One region of the Nocardia huaxiensis genome, then DNA from elsewhere that is predicted to be linked to it. Evidence: riboswitches for the same ligand, from Rfam matches in the RefSeq annotation. Region 1 holds a riboswitch; the other holds the start of a gene.
The links. Region 1 has a riboswitch for cobalamin ahead of metE (5-methyltetrahydropteroyltriglutamate--homocysteine S-methyltransferase). Riboswitches for the same ligand answer to the same signal wherever they lie in the genome.
Positions count from the first base shown of each region.

Region 1 (7,358 bases):
GAATGTCGCTGCCTCGAGGTTGTCACACTCATGGATGTCGGGGATGCACAAACCCTGCTTTCCCTGGGCGACAGGGAGATTCGCACCGTCCTGGAGCACCGGCACGGCGGCCAGGCTGTGGGCAATAATCTACGGTTCCTGCTCTATCACGTGCTGCACGTCTATCTGCGCACGAATCTGATCGCCGAGTTCGGGCTCGAGGATCGCCCGGAGGAGTGGGGTTCGCTGCGGCCGGGCACCGTGTTCCGGCAGCAGCTGATGAGCGATTGCGACGGGCTCACCTTCCTGCCGTCCGCACGCCGCCACCTGACCGACGGCGTCTTCATGGTCGACGCGCACGCCACCGATCAGCTCGTCACCGCCTGCTTCCGGTTCCTGGCGCATTACCAGTTGCTGTGTGACGCGGTCGATTACGAGCTCGACTGGAATGCTCTCATCCGGCCCGAACTCGGCCTGGCTTAACCCTCGGGGTGCGGCGTCGACCGCGCAAGTACCGACGCCGCACCGAATCCACGGTACGAAACGCGCACCCGCGCGCACTCGCGTTCGGCGCCGGTCCTGTGCATTCGATAGCCAGATCGATACCGGATTGGGTCCGGACACAACCGTTCCTGTTCAGTGTTCAGGAGTGAGCACGGGTGCTCGTGTCCTGACCCTGCGCGCATCCCGAACGGTTGTGGATGCGCTGGTCGCCCGCTTACTCGTTCCCGTGCGGCGGCGTGCATCGTGTGCACGATCCGTCACGGGTGGGCGGGGTCCCTCACGGTCCCGGGCTCGGGTGCGGTCTGGATGCTCCGAGGCCCGGCCCCATCACTCCGGTGGGGGCGGGGCGGTGGCATCCGTCGCCGGATCCGGTGCCCGAGACCGCGTCGGCCGATCGCGACCGCAGCCGCCTCGTGCCGAGTCAACTCGCGCCCACCACCCGAGGGTGGTGTGCGCCAATACTTTCCACCCCAACGGGAGGTGTAGGCAGGATCGACCGCGATCACACTGATCCCGGCCGTTGCGGACATCGACACCAGCCGCGTCCGCAGGATCCCGGTGGGTAACCCCGAGAGCAGACGGCGGAAACCCTTGCGGCGACCGTGTTTCTCCCGCGTCTTCTCCGCATCGAAGTTGAGGTCTTCGATCACGATCGCCGACACACCCTCTCGCCGCGCCCACGACAGGATGCCGGTGAGCGCATGCCGCACCTGCGCGTCGCGGCGCGCGGTGGAACCGGTCAGCTCGAGGTCGAAGCGGCGCGGGTTCCCGATCGGGTTGCCGTGGCGGTCCAGGCGGTAGGCGGCGCAGTGATCGGCATTGACATCGACGCCGATCACGCCTTCGGCGCGCGCCGCTGCCAGTGGCACGTCGGGAGTGGCGGGGTGCTGCCAGGAGGCGGTGACATACCAGCGGTCACGGGCCGGGTCGTAGTCGATGCGGTAGGCCACGGCCTGATCGGCGCTCACCCGCGCCCGCCATTGCTCACCGCGGTGAGCGAACCCGACCCGCGCGGCGAGCACGTACCGGCCATGCGGGGCATTGGCCCAGCCCGCCAGCGGCGCAGGCAGTTTCAGGCTGATTTCACCGTCCGGTGTGATACGGAGGGTTTCGTTGCCATACTTCTTGCCCGATTCCCCGTCTGCGGTCAGGAACCAGCGCGCCGCCTCCCAGCGTGCCCTCCACTGGCTGTCGGTCAGCCCGGCCGCGTCCAGGTGATGGCGTGTGTTGGCCAGCCGCCTGCCGCCGCGCACCACGCGCACACGCCCGGCGTCGTGGTCGGCGCGCACCGCCTCCAGCCGGATGCTCAGGATCTGCAGGCGACGGGATTTGGCGAACCACTCCCTGCGCGATCGGTAACCGCCGGGCTTGCCGCCGGTTCCAGCCGCACCGATCGGCAACGCCAACCGTGCCCGCAGGATCGCGATCCCGGCCTCGAGGCTGCGGAGGTGGGCCTGCTGGCCTCGTCGTGCCAGTGCCCACAATTCGTTGCTGGCCTTGGTGATCGCTCCGGCCCAGCGCGAGGACGATTCGGCGGTCAGTGCCCGTTTGCGCTCGGCCCACCGGTCGCGATCGTGGGCGGTCCCGTCCGCGCAGCGAGCCTGCAGATCGCCGGAGGCCAACCGCCCCAGGTGATCTCCAACCAGTCACAGCACGTGTTCGTCGTGCGCGGTCAACCCTTTGAGCCGGTCGCGTATCGCCACTCCACGCGGCCCGGGAACCGTTCTGGGCGCGGCGATCACACGCAGCGCACGTCGCGACTCCACCATCACCGGCCACCGACCGGCAGGATGGGGCCCATCGCCGCCGCCTGCAGGTTCCAGCAACCCGGTTCGCTCACCCGTTCGAGGCTAGGGAGCCTGGTGCGACACCACAAACCCAAACGACCGACACGCCAACACGATCCACCAATGAATCCGCTCGACCGATACACCAGACACCACACGACACTGCCAGACACGCTCGAACACTCGAACACCAGCAGTTCCGAACCCCTGTTCGACAGGCCCCGCCCGGCTTCGCTATATTCGCCTCCGCAGCTGGTTCGCCGGAGAGGGAGTCGAAGGAGCCCCTGATCCACTCGATGGCGTCGAAGCCCGGAGCCGCGTTCGCGTGACTCCCGGGTGAGAGGGAACCCGGTGGAATTCCGGGACTGTCCCGCAGCGGTGAGCGTGAACGACAGCCGTCAACTACGCACTGGGTTCTTTACTCTGCCTGGGAAGCGACGGCCGGTAGGCACAGCCCGGGTCTTCCAGAGCCGGGCCGATCCCGATACGGATCGATGCGCGCGAGTCCGAAGACCTGCCGTCTGTGCCGGATACGCCGTATCCGGCGGTCGTCGCCTCGTGGAATGGGCGTGCGCCGAGGGGACCCGGGCACGGGATCGATGCTTCCAGGGCTCCGTCAGGCGTACGCTCCATAAGGGTGGCGGCCATCGGCTGCTGACCTTGGAGTTCATCAATGTTGAACCCTGACAACACATTCACCGCCACGGTGCTCGGGCTGCCGCGCATCGGACCCGATCGGGAGCTCAAGCGGGCGATCGAAGCGTACTGGGCGGGCCGGCTCGACGCGGCCGCACTGCACGCGGTCGCGGCGGGGCTGCGCACCGCACAGCTCACCGCGGTGCGCGAGGCCGGGCTGGATTCGGTTCCGGTGGGCACATTCTCGTACTACGACCATGTGCTCGACACCGCCGTGCTGCTGGGCGCGCTGCCCGAACGGGTGCGCCCGATCACCGGCGAGCTGGACCGGTATTTCGCGGCGGCGCGCGGGACCGCCGAGGTCGCTCCGCTGGAGATGACCAAGTGGTTCGACACCAACTACCACTATCTGGTGCCGGAGCTGTCGGCTGCCACCGAATTCTCGCTGCATCCGGAGAAACCCCTTGCCGAGCTGAAAGAGGCACTGGCGCTGGGGATTCCGGCGCGGCCGGTGGTCGTGGGACCGTTCACGTTCCTGAAGCTCGCCAAGTCCCTCGACGGCAGTGACCTGCTGGAACGACTGCCGGATCTGCTGCCGTTGTACGAGCAGTTGCTCGCGCTGCTGGCGGAGGCCGGGGCGCGGTGGGTGCAGCTCGACGAACCGGCGCTGGTGACCGATCTCAGCGCGACCGAACAGGCTGCGGTGTACACCGCGTACCGGCGGCTGGCTGCCGCCGCGAACCGGCCCGCACTGCTGGTGGCCACGTATTTCGGCCGCCTCGGTGAGGTGCTGCCGGCGCTGGCGGACACCGGTGTCGAGGGTATCGCCGTGGACCTGGTCGCGGGCGGCGACGCGGATATCGCTGCGGCACAGTCGATGACCGGCACTTTGATCGTGGCGGGCATCGCCGACGGCTACAACGTGTGGCGCGTCGACCCGGACCGCGCACTCCCCCGCCTGCGGCAGCTGCGCGACGGTGGCGCGCCGGTCGCGGTATCGAGTTCTTGCTCACTGCTGCATGTTCCGTACAGCCTGGACGCCGAGACCGACCTCGAGCCCCGGCTGCGGTCCTGGCTGGCCTTCGGCGCGGAGAAGATCGCCGAGATCCGGATGCTGGCCACCGCCCTGTACGAGGGGCAGGACGCGGTCGCCGAGCAGCTCGACATCGCACGAACGGCGGTGCTGGATCGGCGAGCCGATCGGCGACTGCGGGTGGAGGCGGTGCGGGCGCGCCTGGCCGAGCTGGACGGCGACGCCGTGCGCCGTGCTCCGGCCGACGAGCGGCGGGTATTGCAGCAGGGGTTGCTGAATCTGCCGCTGCTGCCGACCACCACCATCGGGTCGTTCCCACAGACCAGCCGCATCCGGATCGCCCGGGCCGAACTGCGGCGCGGTGCGATCGATCAGGCCGAATACGACTCGCGCATGCGCGAGGAGATCGCGGAAGTCATTGCGCTGCAAGAGGAAATCGGGCTGGACGTGCTGGTGCACGGCGAGCCTGAACGCAATGACATGGTGCAGTATTTCGCCGAGCAGCTCGGCGGGTTCGCGGCCACGGTGAATGGCTGGGTGCAGTCCTACGGCACCCGGTGCGTGCGACCGCCGATCCTGTTCGGCGATGTGACCCGGCCCGCCGCCATGACGGTCGGCTGGAGCACGTATGCGCAGTCGCTGACCGGTAAGCCGGTGAAGGGCATGCTCACCGGGCCGGTCACCATCCTGGCCTGGTCGTATATCCGTGACGATCAGCCGCTGTCGGACACCGCGCGCCAGATCGCGCTCGCCATCCGGGACGAGACCGTGGATCTGGAGGCCGCCGGGATCGGCATCATCCAGGTGGACGAACCGGCATTGCGGGAGCTGCTGCCGCTGCGGCGCGCGGACCAGGCCGCGTACCTGGCGTGGGCGGTGGACGCGTTCCGGCTGTCCACCTCCGGGGTCGCCGACACGACCCAGATCCACACCCACCTGTGCTACTCGGAATTCGGCGAGATCATCGGAGCCATCACGGGCTTGGATGCCGACGTCACCTCCATCGAGGCGGCGCGCTCGCATATGGAGGTGCTCGATGACCTCAATGCGGCCGGTTTCGATCTGGGTGTCGGGCCGGGCGTGTACGACATCCACTCGCCCCGCGTGCCCAGCACGCAGGAGATCGAGCAGTCGCTCGCGCTGGCGCTGAAAGCGGTGCCCGCCGAACGGCTCTGGGCCAACCCCGACTGCGGGCTGAAGACGCGGCGCACCGAGGAGGTCGTCACCTCTCTCCAGCATCTGGTCGCGGCCGCGCGAGCACTGCGCTGAGCACCGGCTGGGGTCTTTCACCACCCGGAATACCCCAGCCGCCAACACTTCCACCCGTCGATGCGGACCGGCCACGGTCCGCATCCTCCACGTTCACGAGGACATCATGCATTCCCCTGCCGAACGGCATCGGCCCTCCCACAGCCGGTTCTCCCCCATCGTGTCCGGCGGTCCGTCGGTCGTGCAGAGTCTGCGCACGCACGCCGGAGCCCGGGTGCCGTTCTCGGTGGAGTTCAATCCGCCGCGCGACACCGCCGGGGAGGCCCGATTGTGGCGCACCGTACGGGAATTCGAACGCATGCATCCGGCCTTCGTGTCCATGACCTACGGAGCCGGCGGCTCCACCAAGGACCGCACCGCGCGGATCACCGGCATGCTGGCCCAGCAGACCACCCTGCTGCCGGTCGCGCATCTCACCGCGGTCGGGCACAGCATTTCCGAACTGCGGGCGCTGGTCGGGTCCTACGCCGACTGCGGGATTCGCAATATCCTGGTGCTGCGCGGGGATCCGCCGGGTGATCCGCTCGGCGACTGGCAGCGGCACCCCGAAGGCGTCGAGTATGCCGAGGAACTGGTGCGGATCGTGCGCGATCTCGGCGATTTCAATGTCGGGGTGGCGTCTTTCCCGCAGGGGCACCACCGCTCCCCCGACCTGGCCACCGACACCGCGCACTTGATCGCGAAACTGCGTGCCGGAGCGGACTATTCGATCACGCAGATGTTCTTCGACGTCGAACACTATCTGCGGCTGCGGGATCGGGCGCTGGCGTGTGATCCGGTGGAGGGCGCGAAGCCGATCATTCCGGAGCTCATGCCGATCACCTCGCTGCGGACCGTCACGCGGGCGGAGGAGCTCAGCGGACGGCCGCTACCGCGGGCGGTCCTGGAGCGGCTGCGGCGGGCGGCGGGCAGTGGGCCCGAGGAGGATCGGGCGGCCGTGCGCGCGGAAGGCATCGAGATCGCGACCGAGATGGCGCAGCGGCTCATCGACGAGGGAGCGCCGTGCCTGCACTTCATCACCCTGAATTTCGCCAAGGCCACCGGTGAGGTGCTGACCAATCTCGGCTACGAGGTCACCGCCGCACCACTGAGTGCGTGAGCGGCTCGGCGCGGGGCGCGTGAGCGGGCAAGCCCACGCAATCTTCGCAAATTCACAGGTCGCCTTCCGCAAAAATCGGCTTTTGCGAGGCATTTTCGCGGTACTCCCCTTTGCGTAGCGTGCGAAAGGTACCGAGAAACCGAGGCCTGGGAGGGCATCGACTGTGAAGAATCATCTCGTCCGCACTCACCGCTCCGCCGAGCACTTCCCGCGCGAGGAGCATCTCGCGTGGCGTATTGCGGAGGTCGCCGCGGATGCCGTGGAGGTCGCGCCGGAAACGCAGGAGATGATCGTCAATCGGATCATCGACAATGCGGCCGTGGCCGCCGCCTCGCTCACCCGGCGGCCCGTGGCCAACGCTCGGGCACAGGCGCTGACCCATCCGTATCGGCCGGGTGCAACCGTTTTCGGTGTGGGCGGCAGCTATTCACCCGAGTGGGCGGCGTGGGCCAATGGGGTCGCGGTGCGCGAACTCGACTTCCACGACACGTTCCTCGCCGCCGAGTACTCGCATCCGGGGGACAATATTCCAGCGGTCCTGGCCGTGGCGCAGCACACCGGGCGCAGTGGCCGCGACCTGATCCGCGGTCTCGCAACGGGTTACGAGATCCAGGTGGACCTCGTGCGGGGAATCTGCCTGCACGAGAACAAGATCGACCATGTGGCGCATCTGGGGCCGTCGGCCGCGGCGGGCATCGGCACACTGCTCGGGCTCGACACCGAGACCATCTACCAGGCCATCGGGCAGGCCCTGCACACCACAACCGCGACCCGGCAGTCCCGCAAGGGCGAGATCTCCAGCTGGAAGGCGTACGCACCGGCGTTCGCGGGGAAGATGGCCGTCGAGGCGATCGATCGGGCGATGCGCGGCGAGGGTGCGCCGGCACCCATCTGGGAGGGCGAGGACGGTGTGATCGCCTGGCTGCTGGGCGGACCCGACCGCGAATACTCGGTGCCGCTGCCCGGACCCGGTGAGCCCAAACGCGGGATTCTGGACACCTACACCAAGGAACACTCGGCCGAGTACCAGAGCCAAGCGCCGATCGACCTG
Region 1 is NZ_CP059399.1:5,607,798-5,615,155, forward strand. Features, by position in the region: gene H0264_RS25270 (hypothetical protein) at 1-462, shown strand, start outside; gene H0264_RS25275 (hypothetical protein) at 741-2,105, opposite strand; cobalamin riboswitch at 2,560-2,806, shown strand; gene metE (5-methyltetrahydropteroyltriglutamate--homocysteine S-methyltransferase) at 2,944-5,208, shown strand; gene H0264_RS25285 (methylenetetrahydrofolate reductase) at 5,315-6,307, shown strand; gene prpD (2-methylcitrate dehydratase PrpD) at 6,471-7,358, shown strand, end outside.

Region 2 (7,358 bases), 1.8 Mb from region 1:
GATGCCGGGGGCCGCCTTGCGGAGCTGGTGGAGCATGCCGACCTCGGTGGCCACCAGGACTTCCTTGGACTTCGCGGCCTTGGCGGCGTCGATCATGCCGCCGGTGGACAGGATGTGCACGCGGTCGGCCGGGAACTCGCCCGCGCCGGCCAGGTACAGCGCCGAGGTGGCGCAGCCGCATTCGGGGTGCACGAACAGCTCGGCATCCGGGTGGGTGCGGGCCTGCTCGTTGAGCTCGTCGCCATTGATGCCGGCGTGCACGTGGCACTCGCCCATCCAGATGTGCATGTTCTCGCGGCCGGTGACGCGCTTGACGTGCGCGCCCAGGAACTGGTCCGGCAGGAACAGCACCTCGCGGTCGGGGTCGATGGAGGCGACCACGTCGACGGCATTGGAGGAGGTGCAGCAGATGTCGGTGAGGGCCTTCACCGCGGCGGTGGTGTTCACGTAGGAGACCACGAGCGCGCCGGGGTGTTCGTCCTTCCAGGCGCGCAGTTCGTCGGCGGTGATGGAATCGGCCAGCGAGCAGCCGGCGCGCTGATCGGGGATCAGGACCGTCTTCTCGGGGCTGAGGATCTTGGCGGTCTCGGCCATGAAGTGCACGCCGCAGAACACGATGGTGTCCTCGGGCGCTTCGGCGGCGATCCGGGACAGGGCCAGGGAGTCGCCCACATGGTCGGCGATGTCCTGGATCTCCGGCAGCTGGTAGTTGTGCGCCAGGATGGTGGCATTGCGTTCGCGCGCCAGTCGCTTGATCTCGGCCGCCCAGTCGGGGGTGGCCTCGACGCCCGTGTATCCCGACGGCCCGTCCGCGATCTGCTCCGCGAGGGTCATCGTCGCACCTAGTGCAGCCATGGCATGGCTCCTTCTCTCATGCGGTCCGGCAACATCGCCGATTCGCATACAACCGGTTTTCGACTTAGAATCGAAAACGTGGCCCATAGTAGCACCATCCACGAAACGCTCACCGCGGTGTTCCAGGTTCGACGCTTCCCAGACACCTACACCGCAGGTGAGAGCGTTTTCACCCCCTCGGACAGTGGTACACGGCATGCGAATCCCGGTTCAGCTCAGAAAAATGCGGCCGCCAGACGCGATGATCTCGGCCGACGCTCCGGGCCGGGGGAACGCACCGAATTGGCGGTCCTGCTGTGGGAGCGCGCGCTCGAACCCGCGATCGGCACCTGGTCGCTGCCGGGCGGGCGGCTGCGCGACGACGAGGACCTCGACGCCTCGGCCGCGCGCCAGCTCGCGGAGAAGGTCGACGTGCGCGAATTGACACACCTGGAACAGCTTTCGGTGTTCAGCGACCCGCACCGGCTGCCCGACCCGCCACGCCGCATCGCCTCGGCATACCTGGGCCTGGTGCCGCTCACCGCCGAACCGGAACTGCCGCCGGACACCCGCTGGCATCCGGTCTCGGCGCTGCCGCACATGTCCTTCGACCACGGCGGCATCGTCGAGCACGCCCGCACCCGGCTGGCCGCGAAACTGTCCTACACGAACATCGCCTTCGCCCTCGCGCCGGAACGCTTCACCATGTCCACGCTGCGGGAAATCTACTGCGCCGCACTGGGTTACGACGTGGACACCACCAACCTGCAACGAGTCCTGTCCCGCCGCAAGGTGATCACCCCGACCGGGGCCACCGCCTCCCCCGGCCGCGCGGGCGGACGGCCCGCCGCCGTCTACCGCTTCACCGATTCCGAAATCCGCGTCACCGACGAGTTCGCGGCTCTCCGCCCTCCCACCTGATTCCCGCCCGGAGCGACGATTTCGCGGCGGATACTCGGGGCATGGCACTCACAGCCAAGGCAATTCTGGTGGGTGGACCCAATGATCTGCCCGAACGCATAGTCCCGATCACTTCGGAACCGGAGATCAAGATCTCCCATCGCAATGGCTACGAGCATTTCCAGGCCACGGCACGGGAGGAAGACACACCGCAGGGCACGCTGCGCGTCTACGAGTGGTCCGGACGGACGAAGGTCGCCGAATAGCGGCTGCGCGCCCCCACCCCGCTCGTCATCCCGGCATGCTTTTGGCCGGGATCCATAGAGCAACGCACGCTATCCGTGTCGATCCCGGCCAAAAGCGCGCCGGGATGACGGGGGCGGGCTCAATCCTGTTCGCGCTTGCGGTGTTTGGTGGTGCGGCGGTATTTGCGCGCGCTCGGAATCGGTTGCGCCGCATTGGAGCGGCGTAGCTCGTGGCGCTGCCGCCAGGCGGCGAGATCGGGGCGCTCGCCGGCCGCAGCGTTTGCGGCAGCGGCGGCGCGCTCGCCTCGTGCTGCGGTTTTCATCGGTGGTCCCCCTGGGCTTCACGGTGTGTCGACGCGTCACCGTACAAGCAGCTACAGCGCCACTGCCACCGAATTTCTTCCCGCCGGACCACTGGCGGCGCTCAGCGCCCGCCGGGCTCCTGCACCGGATTCTCGAACGGCACCACCGGTTCTCGCGGACCGGCCGGTTGCGGGGCTCCGCCATTGGCTCCCGGCCCGTAGTACGGCCCGAAGCTGATCTGGGATTCGAACGGCGGCGGCGCCCAGGCGGGCGGGTCGGGGCGAATCTTGCCGAACGGCAGGTATTCCCCGGTGCCGAGATCGTCGGAGGTGCTGAGCGAGGCCAGGATCAGCACCAGCAGCGCGGCCACCAGCGGCTGCACCAGCAGGAACGGCCAGCCTTCGATGGTCGGCGCGAATTCCACGATGCTGTGCACGGCCGGATGCTCCGGGCGCGTGTGGAGTTGCTCGGCGACCGCCTCCCCCACCAATCGCATGAGGTTCGCGCCCACCAGTGATCCGGCGAGCATCGACAGCAGCAGGATGGGCCCGCGCACCCGCCGCCACCGCCAGGCCGCGGCGGTGGTGAGCACGGCCGTCACCAGGCCGATGAGCACGAAAATGGCTGCGGCATCGAATCGATGCGCGCTCTCCCCGGTGAGGGCCGCCCCGCGATCGGGTTCGACCACGAGCAGCCGTTCGGCCGGGGCGAGATACGCCCACGCCACCCCCGCGAGCGCGCTCACCACACCGAGCACGGCGAAAACCACGGCGCCCGCCCGCAGTTCGCGGGCGAGCACCTCACGTAGTCCGGACGGTTCGGCGGGCGCCATGGTGCTTGCCACTAGCGCCGTTCCAGCATCGTGGAGTCGAGCACCCCGTGCCGCGAGCATTTCGCCCACCAGCCGTCGGGGCTCACCTGCACGATCATGCGACGCCCGCACTGTTCGCAGAAGCGCGGCGGCTCCAGCCCCAGCGCCGCGGCGGCCGGCACCGGATCATCGAGTCCGGCAACCACTCGCTTCCCCGTGAACGGGTTGTAGCGCTCGCTCATGTCGAACCGCTCGCTCATGTCGAACACAGTACCCATCACAGGGTTTCGTTGAGCGCCTTGATGGGCATCTTCAGCTCGCCCAGCAGATCGAGATCCGCTTCGGCGGGGCGGCCGAGGGTGGTCAGATAGTTGCCGACGATGACGGCATTGATGCCGCCGAGGATGCCCTGCTTGGCGCCGAGGTCGCCGAGGGTGATCTCACGACCGCCGGCGAAGCGCAGGATGGTGCGCGGCAGCGCCAGGCGGAAGGCGGCGACGGCGCGCAGGGCGTCGGCGGCCGGCAGCACCTCGAGGTCGCCGAAGGGGGTGCCGGGGCGCGGATTGAGGAAGTTCAGCGGAACCTCGTCGGGCTCCAATTCGGCCAGCTGGGCGGCGAATTCGGCGCGCTGCTCGAGCGACTCGCCCATGCCGAGGATGCCGCCGGAGCACACCTCCATGCCGGCCTCGCGCACCATGCGCAGGGTGTCCCAGCGCTCGTCGTAGGTGTGCGTGGTGACCACGTTCGGGAAGTGCGAGCGCGCGGTCTCGAGATTGTGGTTGTAGCGGTGCACGCCCATGGCGGCCAGCTGATCGACCTGCTCCTGGTTGAGCATGCCGAGCGAGCAGGCGACCTGGATGTCGACCTCGTTGCGGATGGCCTCCACGCCCGCGGCGACCTGCGCCATGAGGCGCTCGTCCGGGCCGCGCACGGCGGCCACGATGCAGAACTCGGTGGCGCCGGTCTTGGCGGTCTGCTTGGCGGCCTCGACCAGCGAGGGGATGTCGAGCCAGGCGGCGCGCACGGGCGACTGGAAAAGACCGGACTGCGAACAGAAGTGGCAGTCCTCCGGGCAGCCGCCGGTCTTGAGCGAGATGATGCCCTCGACCTCGACCTCGGGACCGCACCACTTCATGCGCACGTCGTGGGCGAGGCCGAGCAGCTCCTCGAGCCGGTCGTCGCCGAGCCGCAGCACCTCGAGGGTCTGGTCCTGGGTCAGTCCGACACCGCGCTCGAGCACCTGCTCGCGAGCGATGGCCAGAATGTCTCCGCCTGCTTGGATGTCGGCCCCGGTGGACACGGCTGCCTGGGTCATTGCCACGAATCCCTTCGTCCGGCCGACGTGGCCGAGCAACTTGAACGGTGTTCAGGGTAGGCTAGCAGCAAGTGAGCCGGAACACGAAGGGTCGGGTTTTCAAGTGCAACTGCACCGCACGGACGTGGTCGACGGAGCCATCGCCATTCTCGACCAGTACGGCCTCGCCGACCTGACCATGCGCCGCCTCGCCACCTCCCTGCACGTGCAGCCGGGCGCACTGTACTGGCACTTCCCGAACAAGCAGGCGCTGCTGGGCGCCGTGGCCGACCGCATTCTCGCGCCCATGGAGGATCCGATCGACGCCACCGAATGGTCCAAGCAGATCACCGAATTGGCGCATCGGCTGCGCTCATGCCTGCTCGCCTACCGCGACGGGGCCGAATTGGTCTCCGCCACTTACGCTTCCCGGCTCACCACCTCGAAAGGCCGGGAGCGGCTGGCCAGTGCGGCCATTCGGGCCGGAATGACCAGGGAGGAAGCCGATTCGGCGGCCTTCACCCTGCTGTACTACGTGCTCGGCCAGACCGTGGACGAGCAGTCGCGCATCCAGATGGATTCGGCGGGCGCACTGGCGGAAGCGGATTCGCCGCTCTACGACACCGTGAACACGAGCGATCGCTTCGACTTCGGGTTGCAGCTGTTCGTGTCCGGCGTACGGCACCTGCTGGGATCGCGCATTCGCTGAGCGCGACCAGCCCGCAATCACACGGCAACCTACTGCTACCTTATTGACGATCATTTTCAATAAGGTAGGGCCTGGTGTTGCCGCACAGACCGACCGGTAGAGTCCGGCAGGTCAATTCGGCAGGTGCGGGAATCCGGTGTGAATCCGGAACGGTCGCGCCACTGTGATCGGCTTGTCGAAGCCGAGAGTCAGACCTCCCCTGCCGCGCAAGATCTCTGGAGAGGCCGCGACTTGCCCAAGGAGCTCCATCGATGAGCCGTACCCGGACATCGATCGCCCTGCCCGTACTCGGGCTACTGCTGGTTGCCGCCATGGTGGCGGCCACCGGCTTCGGCGCGGAAACCGTGCCGGTGCACCAGGTCGTGGACGTGCTGTACCGCCGCGCCACCGGGCTCGCGCCCGAGAATCTCGGCCTCGACACCATCATCTGGCAGCTGCGCGTCCCGCGCACCCTGCTCGCGGCCATCGTCGGTGCGGGCCTCGCGGTCGCCGGAGCCGCCATGCAGACCCTGGTCCGCAACCCCCTCGCAGACCCGTACCTGCTGGGCGTCTCCTCCGGCGCGGGCGTCGGCGCGGCAGCGGTCATCACCTCCGGCGCCTTCGCTTCCGCTGGGCTGTGGGCCCTTTCGGCCGGAGCGTTGACCGGCGCCCTCGCGGCAGCGGCGGCGGTCTTCCTCATCGCCGTAGCCCAGGGCGGCCTGACCCCGCTGCGCCTGGTCCTCACCGGCACGGTCCTCGGCTCCATGTTCGCCGCCCTGAGCAGCTACATGATCTTCCGCAGCACCGACCCCGCAGCCGCCCAGTCCGTCCTGTTCTGGCTGCTCGGCAGCCTCGCGGGCGCGGACTGGACCCGAATCGCCCTGCCCGCCACCGTGGTAGCGCTCAGCGCCGTGGCCCTGTTCGCGGCGGCAAGCTGGCTCGACGCCCTCAGCCTCGGCGCGGACACCGCTGCCTCCCTCGGAATCCCGGTGCGCGAGCTGCGAATCGCCCTCTTCATCCTGCTGGCGGTACTCGTCGGCGTGCTGGTGGCCGTCTCCGGCGGCATCGGCTTCGTCGGCCTGGTGGTCCCCCACGCCGCCCGGCTGCTGGTCGGCCCGCGCCATCGCAGCCTCCTCCCGGCCTGCGCGCTGTGCGGCGCTCTGTTCCTGGTCGTCGCCGACGCGGCCACCCGAATCCTGGTCCGCCCCACCGAAATCCCGGTAGGCGTCCTCACCGGCCTCATCGGCGCCCCCGCCTTCCTGCTCCTCATGGGCCGCCGTCGCTACCGCTTCGGAGCAGCATGAGCGGCCGGGACGCAGCGCTCGAAGCGCGGGAACTCGTTTGCGCCGCCGGGCGTCGAACGGTGCTCAGCGGAGTGAATTTCACTGTGCGGCACGGGGAGACGATCGGGATCGTCGGACCGAACGGGAGCGGGAAGACCACGCTCATGCGGACGATCGCGGGGTTGATTCGGCCGGTGGCCGGTGCGGTTCTGGTGAACGGGCAGGCGGTGCACGGACTTTCGGCTCGGCGTCGCGCTCGGGCGCTCGCGTTGGTGACGCAGGACGAGCAGCCACCGGCAGATCTGCTGGCTGGGGAGGTCGTGGCGCTGGGGCGGACACCGTACCTGCCGCCGTGGGGCGCGGGCGGAGCGCAGGAGCGGGCGGCCGTCGAAGCGGCGCTGGCCGCAGTGGATCTGGCGGGGTTCGCGGGACGACCGGTGAATCGGCTCTCCGGCGGCGAACGGCAGCGCGTGCTGCTGGCACGGGCGCTGGTACAGGAGACGCCGCTGCTACTCCTGGATGAGCCCACCAATCATCTCGACATTACTCATCAGCTCGAATTGCTGACGCTGGCACGGGATCTCGATCGCACGGTCGTCATGAACCTGCACGATCTGGCGCTGGCCGACCGCTACTGCGATCGGGTGCTCGTCCTGCACGACGGGCGGGCGAATCCGCTGGAGCCGCCCGGCATCGCCCTGCGGACCGAAGTCGTCACCGAGGTGTTCGGCGTGCACGCCGCGCGGGTTCCGCATCCGGACACCGGCATTCCCCATCTGCTCATCAGCGCTGCTCTGACATGAAAGGCAAGCACTTGCGACATCTACCCCGGATCCTCGCCGCCGCGGTCGCGGTTACCACCTTGGCGGCCTGCGGCACGACCGAGGCCGCCAAGGGCGATCTGACCATCGCCAATTGTGGTGTGGAGCAGAAGTTTCCGTCGCCGGCGCAGCGGATGTTCGTCAATGACGGGAATCTGATCTCCATGGTGCTCGCGCTG
Region 2 is NZ_CP059399.1:3,797,661-3,805,018, reverse strand. Features, by position in the region: gene nadA (quinolinate synthase NadA) at 1-855, opposite strand, end outside; gene H0264_RS16940 (NUDIX hydrolase) at 934-1,755, shown strand; gene H0264_RS16935 (DUF5988 family protein) at 1,797-2,000, shown strand; gene H0264_RS16930 (hypothetical protein) at 2,120-2,302, opposite strand; gene H0264_RS16925 (DUF2567 domain-containing protein) at 2,404-3,126, opposite strand; gene bsaP (biotin synthase auxiliary protein BsaP) at 3,126-3,353, opposite strand; gene bioB (biotin synthase BioB) at 3,371-4,408, opposite strand; gene H0264_RS16910 (TetR/AcrR family transcriptional regulator C-terminal domain-containing protein) at 4,512-5,096, shown strand; cobalamin riboswitch at 5,188-5,313, shown strand; gene H0264_RS16905 (FecCD family ABC transporter permease) at 5,348-6,379, shown strand; gene H0264_RS16900 (ABC transporter ATP-binding protein) at 6,451-7,161, shown strand; gene H0264_RS16895 (ABC transporter substrate-binding protein) at 7,158-7,358, shown strand, end outside.
Region 2: it holds a riboswitch for cobalamin, as region 1 does, so the genes downstream of both, H0264_RS16905 (FecCD family ABC transporter permease) here and metE (5-methyltetrahydropteroyltriglutamate--homocysteine S-methyltransferase) in region 1, are expected to answer to the same signal.